One region of the Pseudomonas sp. SO81 genome, then DNA from elsewhere that is predicted to be linked to it. Evidence: predicted binding sites of a transcription regulator. Region 1 holds the regulator's gene; each other region holds the start of a gene.
The links. The regulator LexA, encoded in region 1, represses DNA repair genes until DNA is damaged. The targets are predictions, from matches to a motif close to CTGTNTNNNNANACAG.
Positions count from the first base shown of each region.

Region 2: the regulator LexA is predicted to act here: its motif matches at 2,409-2,424, upstream of recN (DNA repair protein RecN).
Region 3: the regulator LexA is predicted to act here: its motif matches at 1,553-1,568, upstream of imuA (translesion DNA synthesis-associated protein ImuA).

Region 1 is NZ_CP126126.1:4,471,500-4,475,775, forward strand. Features, by position in the region: gene topA (type I DNA topoisomerase) at 1-172, shown strand, start outside; gene OH686_RS21355 (DUF6586 family protein) at 254-772, shown strand; gene OH686_RS21360 (hypothetical protein) at 830-1,063, shown strand; gene sulA (SOS-induced cell division inhibitor SulA) at 1,128-1,598, opposite strand; gene lexA (transcriptional repressor LexA) at 1,615-2,226, opposite strand; gene OH686_RS21375 (TetR/AcrR family transcriptional regulator) at 2,470-3,177, shown strand; gene OH686_RS21380 (L,D-transpeptidase) at 3,218-3,742, shown strand; gene nagZ (beta-N-acetylhexosaminidase) at 3,779-4,276, shown strand, end outside.
Region 2 is NZ_CP126126.1:3,557,477-3,561,752, forward strand. Features, by position in the region: gene OH686_RS16605 (outer membrane protein assembly factor BamE) at 1-138, opposite strand, end outside; gene fur (ferric iron uptake transcriptional regulator) at 236-646, shown strand; gene recN (DNA repair protein RecN) at 711-2,384, opposite strand; gene grpE (nucleotide exchange factor GrpE) at 2,532-3,101, shown strand; gene dnaK (molecular chaperone DnaK) at 3,205-4,276, shown strand, end outside.
Region 3 is NZ_CP126126.1:505,966-510,241, reverse strand. Features, by position in the region: gene OH686_RS02355 (Y-family DNA polymerase) at 1-883, opposite strand, end outside; gene imuA (translesion DNA synthesis-associated protein ImuA) at 891-1,496, opposite strand; gene dnaX (DNA polymerase III subunit gamma/tau) at 1,692-3,809, shown strand; gene OH686_RS02340 (YbaB/EbfC family nucleoid-associated protein) at 3,820-4,146, shown strand.

The sequences.
Region 1 (4,276 bases):
GTACCACTTCCTGCTGGAGGCGCCGCAGAAGGATCCGGAAGGCCGTCCGGCGGTGATCCGCTACAGCCGCAAGACCAAGGAGCAGTATGTGCAGAGCGAGGTGGACGGCAAGCCCACCGGCTGGCGCGCCTTCTTCGACGGCGGCAAGTGGAAGGTGGAAGACAAGCGCTGATCGCGTTGCAGTCGCGCGCCCCGGTGAGGGCGCCGGCTACCCATCTCCGAGTATCAGCAACACCGCTTGCGAGGCATTGTCATGGCCCACGAACTCTATACCCGTACCAATCAGAAGATATTCTTCGCCGGTCTGGCCCTGGATAGTCTGCGCAAGGCCGAAGCCGGTGAGGCAGCGAATGCCCAGGCGCTGGTCCATGCCGAACGCGAGGCTGCGCTGTTCCACCTGTACGGAGCGGTGCTCGGCCTGTGCCATGAGGTTGCCGGCTACTACAAGCTGGCCGAGGCCAATGCTCCGCGTGTGGAGCTGCTGCTGAACCAGGCGGTGCTGCAGTCTTCTCCGACTCCCGAGCTGGCGGAAATGGTGGAGATTGCCCAGCAGCCGGAAAGCTGGCTCGCCCGCCTACTGGCCGCCTACGCCGCGCTGTTCCTGCCACCGCAGGCGCCGAAAACCGCCAAGGTCGATCCGACCTTGCCATTGATCGCAGCGGTCAGTGTCGAGGAAGAAGTTGCCCCCCTGAGCCGTGACGAGTTGGAGAGCTGGCGGCAGCAGCTCAAGCAACTGGTGCTGCGTTACCGCGAGTCGCTCAGCGAGTGCTGAGGCTAGGGCCGGCAAGTCAGGGCTGTTACACTGACAGCCCGCTAGGAGATCGATGTTATGCCCACTTCCTTCCTCGAAATTGTCGAACTGCCCGACGGCCGCATCATTCTGCGCCGTGCCGAGGATGAGGAAGTGCTGGTGACCCTGGACTTCTCGGCGGATGCCAAGGCCTTCCTGCAGGGTCATCATGTCGAGGTGGCCAAGGCCATGCTCAATGTCGGCGTGCAGATGGCCGGCCGACTGGCCGAAGGTGAGATCGAGCAGGATGAGCAGCCGCGCGTGCTGCATTGATTGTCGGGCGCCCGCGAGGGGCGCTTGATTCGAAGGCGCTATCCGTCTGCGCCTCCTGTAACCCTTAATCCAGACGAATATTCAGACTCTGTGCGCTGCCCAGGCGTGCGGCGCTGGTCAGGCTCGCCCGCTGATTGGGCTGCAGGCCGATCCAGCTCACTACGGTGTGGCTGCGGCCCAGGCGCAGTGCTTCGCGAGCAAGATCCAAAGCCTCCTGGCCGGTGCTGGGTTGCAGTACCAGCAGGCGATCCAGGTTGAGGCCGACGCTGCGCAGCCAAGCCGTGGTGAGGGAGGCGGGCGGGGCGATCAGGGTCAGCCAGCGAGCATCCTGATTCAGGCTGAGCTCGCGCAGCACCGGCCCCAGCAGATGGCGGCAGTTGCCGAGCGAGCCTGACAGGCGCAGCTCGCTGAACGGCTCGGGTTCGTCGAGCCAGGGGTTTTCTACGACATCGTCGAGCAGCGGCGTCAGTGGATTGCCGAGGAAGGCTTCAAACAGCGGAAGTTGCGAACGATTCAGCGACTGTGGGAACTGCATGAAGCTCTCCTAATGCTCAGCGGCGAATGACGCCGACACTCAAACCTTCGATCACCAGGTCCTGCTCTTCCAGGTTCACCTCGATCGGGGCGAACTCCGGGTTTTCGGCGATCAGCAGGACCTTGCTGCCATTGCGCTGGAAGCGCTTGACGGTCACCTCGTCATCGATGCGGGCCACCACGATCTGGCCGTTGCGGGCCTCGCGGGTGGTGTGCACGGCCAGCAGGTCGCCATCGAGGATGCCGATATCCTTCATGCTCATGCCACGTACGCGCAGCAGATAGTCGGCCTTGGGGTGGAAGAACTCCGGATTGATCTTGCAGGAGTCTTCGACGTTCTGCTGAGCCAGAACCGGCGCGCCGGCGGCGACCCGGCCGATTACCGGCAGGCCTTCTTCTTCGGCAGCTGCCGGCTCGAAGCCGGGGATGCGAATGCCGCGGGACGCCCCAGGAGTCATCTCGATCGCACCCTTACGGGCCAGGGCCTTAAGATGCTCCTCGGCGGCGTTGGGCGACTTGAAGCCCAGTTCCTGAGCGATCTCCGCGCGGGTTGGCGGATAGCCGTTGTCTTCCAGGCAGCGTTTGATGAAGGCGAGGATTTCGGATTGGCGCGGCGTCAGTTTGAGCATGCTGGCGGTCTGTCTGTTTATACAGTTGCTGTGATTATATACAGTGATTCGGTGCTGGCAACCCCTGTGTCGTTTCGAGGGTGAAATGGCCATTTCTGCCGTCCAGCGGAGCGGCTCTGGCTTTTCCTTATTTCACCTATGGTTAAATACGTGACCGAGCAGCCATGAAAGGTCTTGTCAGACTTGACAGGGCGCCAGCCTGAAACGTATGTTTCAAACAAGTGTTTGTCAGGTGGGGATGTCATGGCTCAATCAGAAACTGTTGAGCGCATTTTGGATGCTGCCGAGCAGCTGTTCGCGGAAAAGGGCTTCGCCGAGACTTCTCTGCGCCTGATTACCAGCAAGGCCGGGGTCAACCTGGCGGCGGTCAACTATCACTTCGGCTCCAAGAAGGCGCTGATCCAGGCAGTGTTCTCACGCTTCCTCGGGCCGTTCTGCATCAGTCTCGAGCGTGAGCTGGATCGTCGCCTGGCCAAGCCGGATGCCAAGGCCAGCCTCGAAGAGCTGTTGGAGATGCTGGTGGAGCAGGCCCTGGCGGTGAAGCCGCGCAGTGGCAACGACCTGTCCATCTTCATGCGCCTGCTTGGCCTGGCCTTCAGCCAGAGCCAGGGTCACCTGCGCAAGTATCTGGAAGAGGTGTACGGCAAGGTCTTCCGCCGCTACATGCTGCTGCTCAACGAGGTGGCGCCCAAGCTGCCGCCGCTGGAGATCTTCTGGCGCGTGCACTTCATGCTTGGCGCCGCGGCATTCAGCATGTCTGGTATCAAGGCCCTGCGCGCCATCGCCGAGAACGACTTCGGCGTGGATACCTCGATCGAGCAGGTGATGCGTCTGATGGTGCCGTTCCTAGCCGCCGGCATGCGTGCCGAGAGCGGGCTGAATGACGAGACGTTGGCCACCGCCCAATTCAAGCCGAGAACCAAGTCGCCGGTCACCGCCAAGGCCGTCTGACCCTGTGCCAGGGCAGGCCGATGGGCTAAGCTAGCGGCCCATGCGCCCGCTCGATTTCCTGCATATCTCCATTGCCGATCAGCGCCTGTACGGCTTCGCCGATGGGCAGCTGATCGTGCGCCTGCCCGTATCCACCGCGCTGAATGGTGCCGGTGAGCAGAGTGGTTCCAACTGCACGCCGCGAGGTCGCCATCAGGTGCGGGCGAAGATCGGTGACGGCCTGCCGCTCGGCGCGGTACTGCGTGGGCGGCGCTGGACCGGCGAGGTCTGGTCCGAGGCGCTGGATGCGCAGTTCCCAGGCCGCGACTGGATTCTCACCCGCATCCTCTGGCTCAGCGGCTGTGAACCGGGCATCAATCGCCTGGGCAAGGTCGATACCTTCCGCCGCTACATCTACCTGCATGGCACGCCGGATACCCAGCCCATGGGCGTGCCGCTTTCCCACGGCTGCGTGCGCCTGCGCAACGCCGACCTGCTGGATCTCTTTCCCCGTGTACCGCCGCACTGCGCGGTGCTGATCGACGAGGCGCCGCGCCCCGAGTGGGCGACCGCCGAACTCTGTTAAGGACTCTTCGTGACTACACCTCTCTACGGCTCCCTGATGCTGGACATCCAGGGCACTTGGCTGACCGCTGAAGACCGCCGAATCCTGCGCCAGCCGGAAGTCGGTGGCCTGATCCTGTTCGCCCGCAACATCGAAGACCCGCGCCAGGTGCGCGAGCTGTGCGCCTCCATCCGCGCCGTGCGTCCGGACCTGCTGCTGGCGGTGGACCAGGAAGGCGGCCGCGTGCAGCGCCTGCGCAACGGTTTCGTGCGTCTGCCGGCCATGCGTGCTTTGGCCGACAACGACGACGCCGAGCAGCTGGCCGAGCACTGCGGTTGGCTGATGGCCACCGAGGTGCTGGCCGTGGGCCTGGATCTCAGCTTCGCCCCGGTGCTGGACCTGGACCACCAGCGCAGCGCCGTGGTCGGCAGCCGCAGCTTCGAGGGCGACGCCGAGCTGGCGACTCGCCTGGCCGGTGCTTTCATCCGCGGCATGGATGCGGCGGGCATGGCCGCCACCGGCAAGCATTTCCCCGGTCACGGCTGGGCCGAGGCC
Region 2 (4,276 bases), 910 kb from region 1:
CAACTGGTCTATCATGTCCTGTGTAACGACATTGCCCTGCTGGATGTCGATTTTGTAGACCCCGGGAAACGAACAGCCGGCGAGTGCGAACAGACCCACGAGGGTGAGGCTGGGCAGCAAGAGCTTGGTGTTTTGCATCGGTGGGTGACTTCCACTATCTTGGCTGGGCAAATTAAACCCCGATCATACCCGCATTAACGGGAGCTGCGAAGCAGCAACCACGAGAAAGCTGACCATGGTTGAAAACAACGAACTGCGTAAGGCTGGCCTCAAGGTCACCCTGCCGCGCGTGAAGATTCTGCAGATGCTCGACTCGGCCACTTCCGGCCAGCGTCACATGAGTGCGGAAGACGTATACAAGGCTCTGATGGAGGCCGGCGAAGATGTAGGCCTGGCTACCGTCTACCGCGTGCTGACCCAGTTCGAGGCTGCCGGCCTGGTCGAGCGCCACAACTTCGACGGCGGCCATGCCGTATTCGAGCTGGCCGACAGCGGGCACCACGACCACATGGTCTGCGTCGATAGCGGCGAAGTGATCGAGTTCTTCGATCCAGAGATCGAGAAGCTGCAGAAAGAGATCGTTAAGCAGCACGGCTTCGAACTGGTCGATCACAATCTGGTGCTCTACGTGCGCAAGAAGAAGTAACGCGTACCGAGTCAGACGAAAAAGGCGCCCCGCGGGGCGCCTTTTTCATGGGCGGCTTGCAGTGTCAGCTCTGGACGCTGGTGACCATCTTGCGTGCGTGCTGCAGGGATTCCTCGGTGAGGTCGACGCCGCCGAGCATGCGCGCGACTTCCTCGACGCGCTGCGCTGTATCCAGGTTGGCCACGGCGGTGCGGGTCTCGGCGCTGTCGCGCTGCTTGTGCACGAACAGATGATGGTGGCCCTGGGCCGCGACCTGCGGCAGGTGGGTCACGGTCAGCACCTGGCCGCGCTCGCCCAGGCGGCGTAGCAGCTGGCCGACCACTTCGGCGGTGGGGCCGCCGATGCCGACGTCCACTTCGTCGAACACCAGGGTCGGTACCCGCGAGGTCTGCGCGGTGATCACCTGGATGGCCAGGCTGATGCGCGACAGTTCGCCGCCCGAGGCGACCTTGGCCAGCGACTTCAGTGGCTGGCCCGGGTTGGCGCTGACCAGGAATTCCACCTGCTCCAAGCCGTGGGGTTGCGGCTCTTCGGCACTGCCAGCCTGCAGCTCGATGCTGAAGCGTCCGCCGGGCATGCCGAGGGTCTGCATCTCCACCTGCACGGCTTCGGCCAGACGGCTGGCGGCTTGCTGGCGCAGGGCGCTCAGCTCGGCGGCCTTCTCCTGATAATGGCGAGCGTAGGAGGCCAGCTCCTCGCCCAGACGCTCTACCGCCTCGTCATCGGCGTTGAGGCTTTCCAGCTCTTCCAGCAGGCGCTGCTGCAGCTCGGCCAGCTCGAAGGGCTGCACCCGATGCTTGCGCGCCAGGCTGTAGATGGCGTCCAGGCGCTCTTCCAGCAACTGCTGACGCTGCGGGTCGGCGTCGAAATGGTCGAGGAAGCGATTCAATTCGCCGACCGCTTCCTCGACCTGGATCTGCGCACTGGCCAGCAGGTTGGTCGCCTCGCCCAGGGCGCCGGGCTGGCTGCTGAAGGCGGTGAGGCGGTTGAGGCTGGCGGTGAGGGCGGACAGCACGTTGCCGGCGTCGCTCTCACTGCACAGGTCGAGCACCTGGCGGCAGGCGCCGAGCAGCTGTTCGGCGCTGCTCAGGGTCTTGTGTTCCTGCTCCAGTCGTTCCAGCTCGTTGTCGCCCAGGCCCAGGTTCTCCAGCTCTTCCAGCTGGTAGCTGAGCAACTGGTGGCGGGCGCGCTGCTCGTCGCCAGTCGAGGACATGCGCTGCAGTTCCTGGCGAGTCTGGCGCCAGCGCTGAGCGGCCAGGTGAACCTGGCGCGCCAGCTCCTGGCTGCCGGCGTATTCGTCGAGCAGGCGGCGATGGGTGTCGGGCTTGAGCAGTGACTGGTGCTCGTGCTGGCTGTGGATGTCGATCAGCAGCTCGCCGAGGGCCTTGAGGTCGCCGAGCGGGCAGGGCGCGCCGTTGATATAGCCGCGCGAGCGGCCTTCGCTGGTGATGACGCGGCGCAGGATGCACGGGCCGTCGTGGTCCAGGTCGCGTTCGGCCAGCCAGGCGCGGGCCTCGGCGATGTCTTCCAGGTCGAAGCTGGCGAGGATGTCCGCCTTGTCGGCGCCGGGGCGGACCGCGCCGCTGTCGGCGCGATCGCCTAGGGCCAGGCCGAGGGCGTCGAGCATGATCGACTTGCCGGCGCCGGTCTCACCGGTGATCACGGACATGCCGCGTTCCAGCTCCAGATCCAGGTGTTCGACGATGGCGTAGTTGTGAACGGACAGGTGCACCAGCATGGAGAGCGCTCCCAAAAGTTTGTGCTGGCTATTTATACAGTGTTTTGTTTTGTCCCGGCAATAACCCTTGAAACCGTGCGACCGGCCCCCATATAGGCGGCAAGAAGCGCGGGCCATGACCCGCCGATGTATAGACAGGAGGAACCAATGGCAGACGAACAGACCCTGGACCCGGCAACCCCGGAAGAGCAACTGGCCCCCGAGGCGACCGCCGGCGACGACTTGGCCGCCCGCGTGCAGATCCTTGAAGAGCAGCTGGCTGCCGCCCAGGATCAGTCCCTGCGCGTGGCCGCCGACCTGCAGAACGTGCGCCGCCGCGCCGAGCAGGATGTAGAGAAGGCGCACAAGTTCGCCCTGGAGAAGTTCGCCAACGACCTGCTGCCGGTGGTCGACAGCCTGGAGCGCGGTCTGGAGCTGTCCAATCCCAACGACGAGGCGATCAAGGCCGTGCGCGAAGGCATGGAGCTGACCCTCAAGCTGTTCCACGACACCCTCAAGCGCTACCAGCTGGAAGCGCTCGATCCGCACGGCACGCCGTTCAATCCGGAGCATCATCAGGCCATGGCGATGGAGGAGAGCACCCATGTCGAGCCGAATACGGTGCTCAAGGTGTTCCAGAAGGGCTACCTGCTCAACGGTCGCCTGCTGCGCCCGGCCATGGTCGTGGTGAGCAAGGCGCCGAGCGCGCCGCCGCCCTCCATCGACGAGCAGGCTTGAAATCCATCGGGCCGACCCCCATCTGTTACAGCAAGCGAATTCATAGCTGACGCGGCGGGCATGACAGGCCGCGGTTAACGACAAAGTTTCGGAGAGTTTGAACATGGGCAAAATCATCGGTATCGACCTGGGGACCACCAACTCCTGCGTGGCCATCCTGGAAAACGGCAGCGTCAAGGTCATCGAGAACGCCGAGGGCGCGCGTACTACCCCCTCGATCATCGCCTACACCAACGACGGCGAGACTCTGGTCGGCCAGTCCGCCAAGCGCCAGGCGGTGACCAACCCGCACAACACCCTGTTCGCAGTGAAGCGCCTGATCGGTCGCCGCTTCGAAGAAGATGTCGTGCAGAAAGACATCAAGCTGGTTCCCTACAAGATCGTTAAGGCCAGCAACGGCGACGCCTGGGTGCAGGCCAGCGGCAAGGACATGGCGCCGCCGCAGATCAGCGCCGAAGTGCTGAAGAAAATGAAGAAGACCGCCGAGGACTACCTGGGCGAGGCCGTGACCGAAGCGGTGATCACCGTGCCGGCCTACTTCAACGATAGCCAGCGCCAGGCCACCAAAGACGCCGGCCGCATCGCCGGTCTGGACGTCAAGCGCATCATCAACGAACCGACCGCGGCTGCGCTGGCCTACGGCATGGACAAGGCCAAGGGCGACCACACCGTGATCGTGTATGACTTGGGTGGCGGTACCTTCGACGTGTCGGTGATCGAGATCGCCGAAGTCGACGGTGAGCACCAGTTCGAAGTGCTGGCCACCAACGGTGACACCTTCCTCGGTGGTGAAGACTTCGACATGCGCCTGATCGACTACCTCGTCGATGAGTTCAAGAAAGAGTCCGGCATGGATCTGAAGAACGATCCGCTGGCTCTGCAGCGCCTGAAAGAAGCCGCCGAGAAGGCCAAGATCGAGCTGTCCTCGTCCCAGCAGACCGATGTCAACCTGCCTTACATCACCGCCGACGCGACCGGTCCGAAGCACCTCAACGTGAAGATCTCCCGCGCCAAGCTGGAGGCCCTGGTCGAGGATCTGGTCGCCCGTACCATCGAGCCGTGCCGCATTGCCCTGAAAGACGCCGGCATTGACGCCAGCAAGATCGACGACGTGATCCTGGTCGGCGGCCAGACCCGTATGCCGCTGGTGCAGCAGAAGGTTGCCGAGTTCTTCG
Region 3 (4,276 bases), 880 kb from region 1:
GGCCGACCTTCAGCTCGGTGGCCACGCCGCTGCGGTGCTCCAGGGCCAGGCTGAAGCGCTGCACGCCACCGTCGCGGCTGGCCAGGTAGGCAGCCAGGTCACCCATGGCGCGGCGCAGCGGAAACAGCAGGGCCTGGTGCGAGGCAACCTCGAAGTTCAACTCGATGCGCGTGCTGAACTCGTCGGGCGGCAGGTAGAAGTCCAGCCCCAGCGGACGGTGGCCGAGCAACTGGTCCAGGTGCTCCAGCAGCTGGGATGGAAAGCGCCTGGCCAAGCCTTCGCGCGGCAACTCCAGGACCTGGCGCAGCTGGCGCAGGCCCATGCGTGCCAGGGCGCCGGCCATCTCGCCGGGCAGGCCGGCGCGGTTGACCGGCAGTTGGGCGATGGCCCGGGGCAGTTGCCGCTCGTTGACGGCCAGCTCGGCGTGGGCATTGGCCAGGGCGCGGGCGGCGGCCGGGTTGGGGGCGAGGACAATGCGATGGCGATAGCCCAGGGCGTCCAGCTCCGTGCGCAGCCGTTGCTCCAGGCGGGGCCAGGGGCCGAGCAGGGCCAGGCTGGAATGCACCTCCAGCAGCAGGGCGCGCGGGTAGTGCAGGCTGACCTGCGAGCTGAAACGGTAGGCCCAGGCGGCGAGGAACTGCTGGCAACGCTCCACGGCGGCCAGGTCGTAGTCGGCAGTGGCGAAGTCGCGACTGAGCAGCTGGGCGGCGTTCAGCGCCATGCCGGGACGCAGGCCGAGCTCGCGCGCCGCCGGGTTGAGCGCCTGCAGCACGCGGCGATTGGCCGGCCCGCTGAGCAGTGCCAGCGGCGCCTGCGGGTCGTCGCGCTGGCGTAGTGCGTGGTCCAGCGCCAGTTGCGGCAGGAGGATGCAGGCCCAGCGCATTCGAGCCTCAGAGCGCGATGGCGCGCGCCGGCGCCAGGCCGCCGCGGCACTTGAGCACGCGCACTTGCGCCGGCCCCTCCAGCAGCAGGCGCAGGGCGGCGGGCGAGGGGTTATGGGCGGCACTGGCCGGACGATAGGCGAAGCCCAGGGTCTGCCCGGTTTCGGCGGCTACCTGCAGGCGGCGCAGGGCGCGGTCGCTGGCCTGACTGGGCCAGCACAGCACCGCACCGCAACTGCCGGAGCGCAGGCATTGCTCGGCGGCCCACAGGGCGTCTTCCTCGTTGGTGCGCACGATCTCCAGGCAGTGCAGATCGATACCGGCCACCTGCCAGGCCGGCGCGTAGGGCAGGAAGGGTGGAGCGATCAGGACCAGGCGCTCGCCGGCCTGGCTCAGGCGCGCCAGGGTCGGCCACAGCAGGTGCAGCTCGCCCAGGCCCGGCCTGGGCAGGAGGATTTCGCTGAGCGCCGCCTCTGGCCAACCGCCGCTGGGCAGGGCGGCGTCCAGGCGGCTATGGCCACTGGGTTGCGGGCTGCTGGGTTGGCCTTGGGGTTGCCCCTTCCAGACGCGGCGCTCGTCGATCAGACGATCCAGGGCGATGACCGATGCATTCATGAGAAGCACCGGGAAGAAGGAGTGGGGAGGGTGGGCATGGCAGTGTCGCTAAAATACTGTATATAAAAACAGTATTTGATAAGGCGCACCTCTACAAGTCCGCTCCGATGAGGGGTGCTGTCCACGGCGGATGCAATTTACCCGGTGCTCCGCTAGGATTAGCCACTTCCGCTTTCCCAGCCGCGACGGTTTTTCATGAGTTATCAGGTTCTTGCACGTAAATGGCGCCCGCGCAGCTTCCGCGAGATGGTTGGCCAGACCCATGTGCTCAAGGCCCTGATCAACGCCCTGGACAGCCAGCGTCTGCACCACGCCTACCTGTTCACCGGTACCCGCGGCGTGGGCAAGACCACCATCGCGCGGATCATCGCCAAGTGCCTGAACTGCGAAACCGGCATCAGCTCCACGCCTTGTGGCACCTGCTCGGTCTGCCGCGAGATCGACGAAGGCCGCTTCGTCGACCTGATCGAAGTCGACGCCGCGAGCCGCACCAAGGTCGAGGACACCCGCGAGCTGCTGGAGAACGTGCAGTACGCACCGAGCCGCGGGCGCTACAAGGTCTACCTGATCGACGAAGTGCACATGCTCTCCACGCACTCGTTCAACGCGCTGCTCAAGACCCTCGAAGAGCCGCCACCCCACGTCAAGTTCCTGCTCGCCACCACCGATCCGCAGAAGCTGCCGGTCACCATCCTCTCGCGCTGCCTGCAGTTCTCCCTGAAGAACATGCCGCCGGAGCGGGTGGTCGAGCACCTGACCCATGTACTGACCGCCGAGAGCATCCCGTTCGAGGAAGATGCGCTGTGGCTGCTGGGCCGCGCCGCCGATGGATCGATGCGCGATGCCATGAGCCTCACCGACCAGGCCATCGCCTTCGGCGAAGGCAAGGTAGTGGCGAGCGATGTGCGCTCGATGCTCGGCACCCTCGATCACGGCCAGGTCTACGGCGTGCTGCATGCGCTGCTGGAAGGCGATGCCCGTGCGCTGCTCGAAGCGGTGCGCCACCTGGCCGAACAGGGCCCGGACTGGAACGGCGTGCTCTCGGAAATGCTCAACGTGCTGCACCGCGTGGCCATCGCCCAGGCGCTGCCGGAGGCGGTGGACAACGGTCAGGGCGACCGCGACAAGGTGCTCGCTTTGGCCCAGGCGTTGCCGGCCGAGGACGTGCAGTTCTACTACCAGATGGGCCTGATCGGCCGCCGCGACCTGCCGCTGGCGCCGGACCCGCGTGGTGGCTTCGAGATGGTGCTGCTGCGCATGCTGGCGTTCCGTCCGGCGGATGCCGATGGTGCGCCAAGGTCACCGCTAAAGAATCTGGGGATCAGCAAGGCCACAGCTGATTCCGACAAGACCCCGGTGGCCGGCGCAGCCCCCGTTGCCGCGCCGGCCGCTATCGTTGCTCCGGTTGTTGCGCAGCCTGCGCCCGTCGCCCAGCCTGCCGCGGCTCCGGCTCCGGCTCCGGCTCCGGCTCCGGCTCCGGCTCCGGTGGCTGCTGCCCCTGCGCCCGTACCTGCTCCTGCTCCCGTGATCGCAGCGCCGCCGGCCGAGTCGGCGGCAATGGTCGAGGCGCTTGCCGAGCCTGCCGTGGCCGTCGATGTGCCCTGGGAAACTGCCGTGCCAGCTCCGCTCGAGGAGAGCCAGCCGGTCGCTCCGGCGCAAGCTCCGACCGTGCCCCAGGCCGTTATCGTCGAAGCTCCTGCCGAGACGCCGGTGGCGCTGCCGCTGGGCGAGTCGGCGGCGCAGGTGGTCGATACGGCTGCCAGCGCGCCGGCCGCCAGCGTAGAGGCCGACGATGACGACGAGCCGCCACCCGGTGACTACGACTACTACGAGCCCGATGCGGACAGCCTCGACTACGATTTCGATGCGCCGGCCCAGCCGGAGGCTGCCGTGGCAGAGCCGCTGCCGGCCGCGCAACCGGCCACCGGCCTGGCCGCCGAGTGGCTCGACCTGTTCCCGCGCCTGGGGCTGTCCGGCATGACCGGCAGCATCGGCGCCAACTGCACCCTGATCGAAGCCAATGGCAACGACTGGCTGCTGCACCTGGACCCGGCGCACAGCGCGCTGTTCAATGCCACTCAGCAGCGCCGTCTGAACGACGCGATGAACCAGCATCTGGGGCGCACCCTGAACCTGCGTATCGAGCTGGTGCGTCCGGAGCAGGAAACCCCGGCCCAGGCCGCTTCGCGCAAGCGTGCCGAACGCCAGCGCCAGGCCGAGCAGTCGATCCACGACGACCCGCTGGTGCAGCAGATGATCCAACAGTTCGGCGCGTCGATCCGCGCCGACTCCATCGAACCCTTGAACACTTGAGGACAGCATCATGATGAAAGGCGGCATGGCAGGCCTGATGAAACAGGCGCAGCAGATGCAGGAAAAAATGCAGAAGATGCAGGAAGAGCTGGCCAACGCCGAAGTCACCGGCCAGTCCGGCGCCGGCCTGGTGAGCGTGGTGATGACCGGTCGTCACGACGTCAAGCGCATCACCCTGGATGACAGCCTGATGCAGGAAGACAAGGAAGTGCTGGAAGACCTGATCGCCGCCGCGGTGAACGATGCCGTGCGCAAGGTCGAGCAGAACAGCCAGGAGAAGATGTCCGGCATGACCGCAGGCATGCAGCTCCCCCCCGGCTTCAAAATGCCGTTCTGATAAAACGTACCGCCCAGCCACTACGCATAGCTGTGTTGCAAGCCGGCCCGGGCATCCTCATTTACGGCCAGTAAACTCCGGTGCCCGTGCCGTCTTGCGCCTTGCTCTGCACAGCGTCTGAACGGCACTT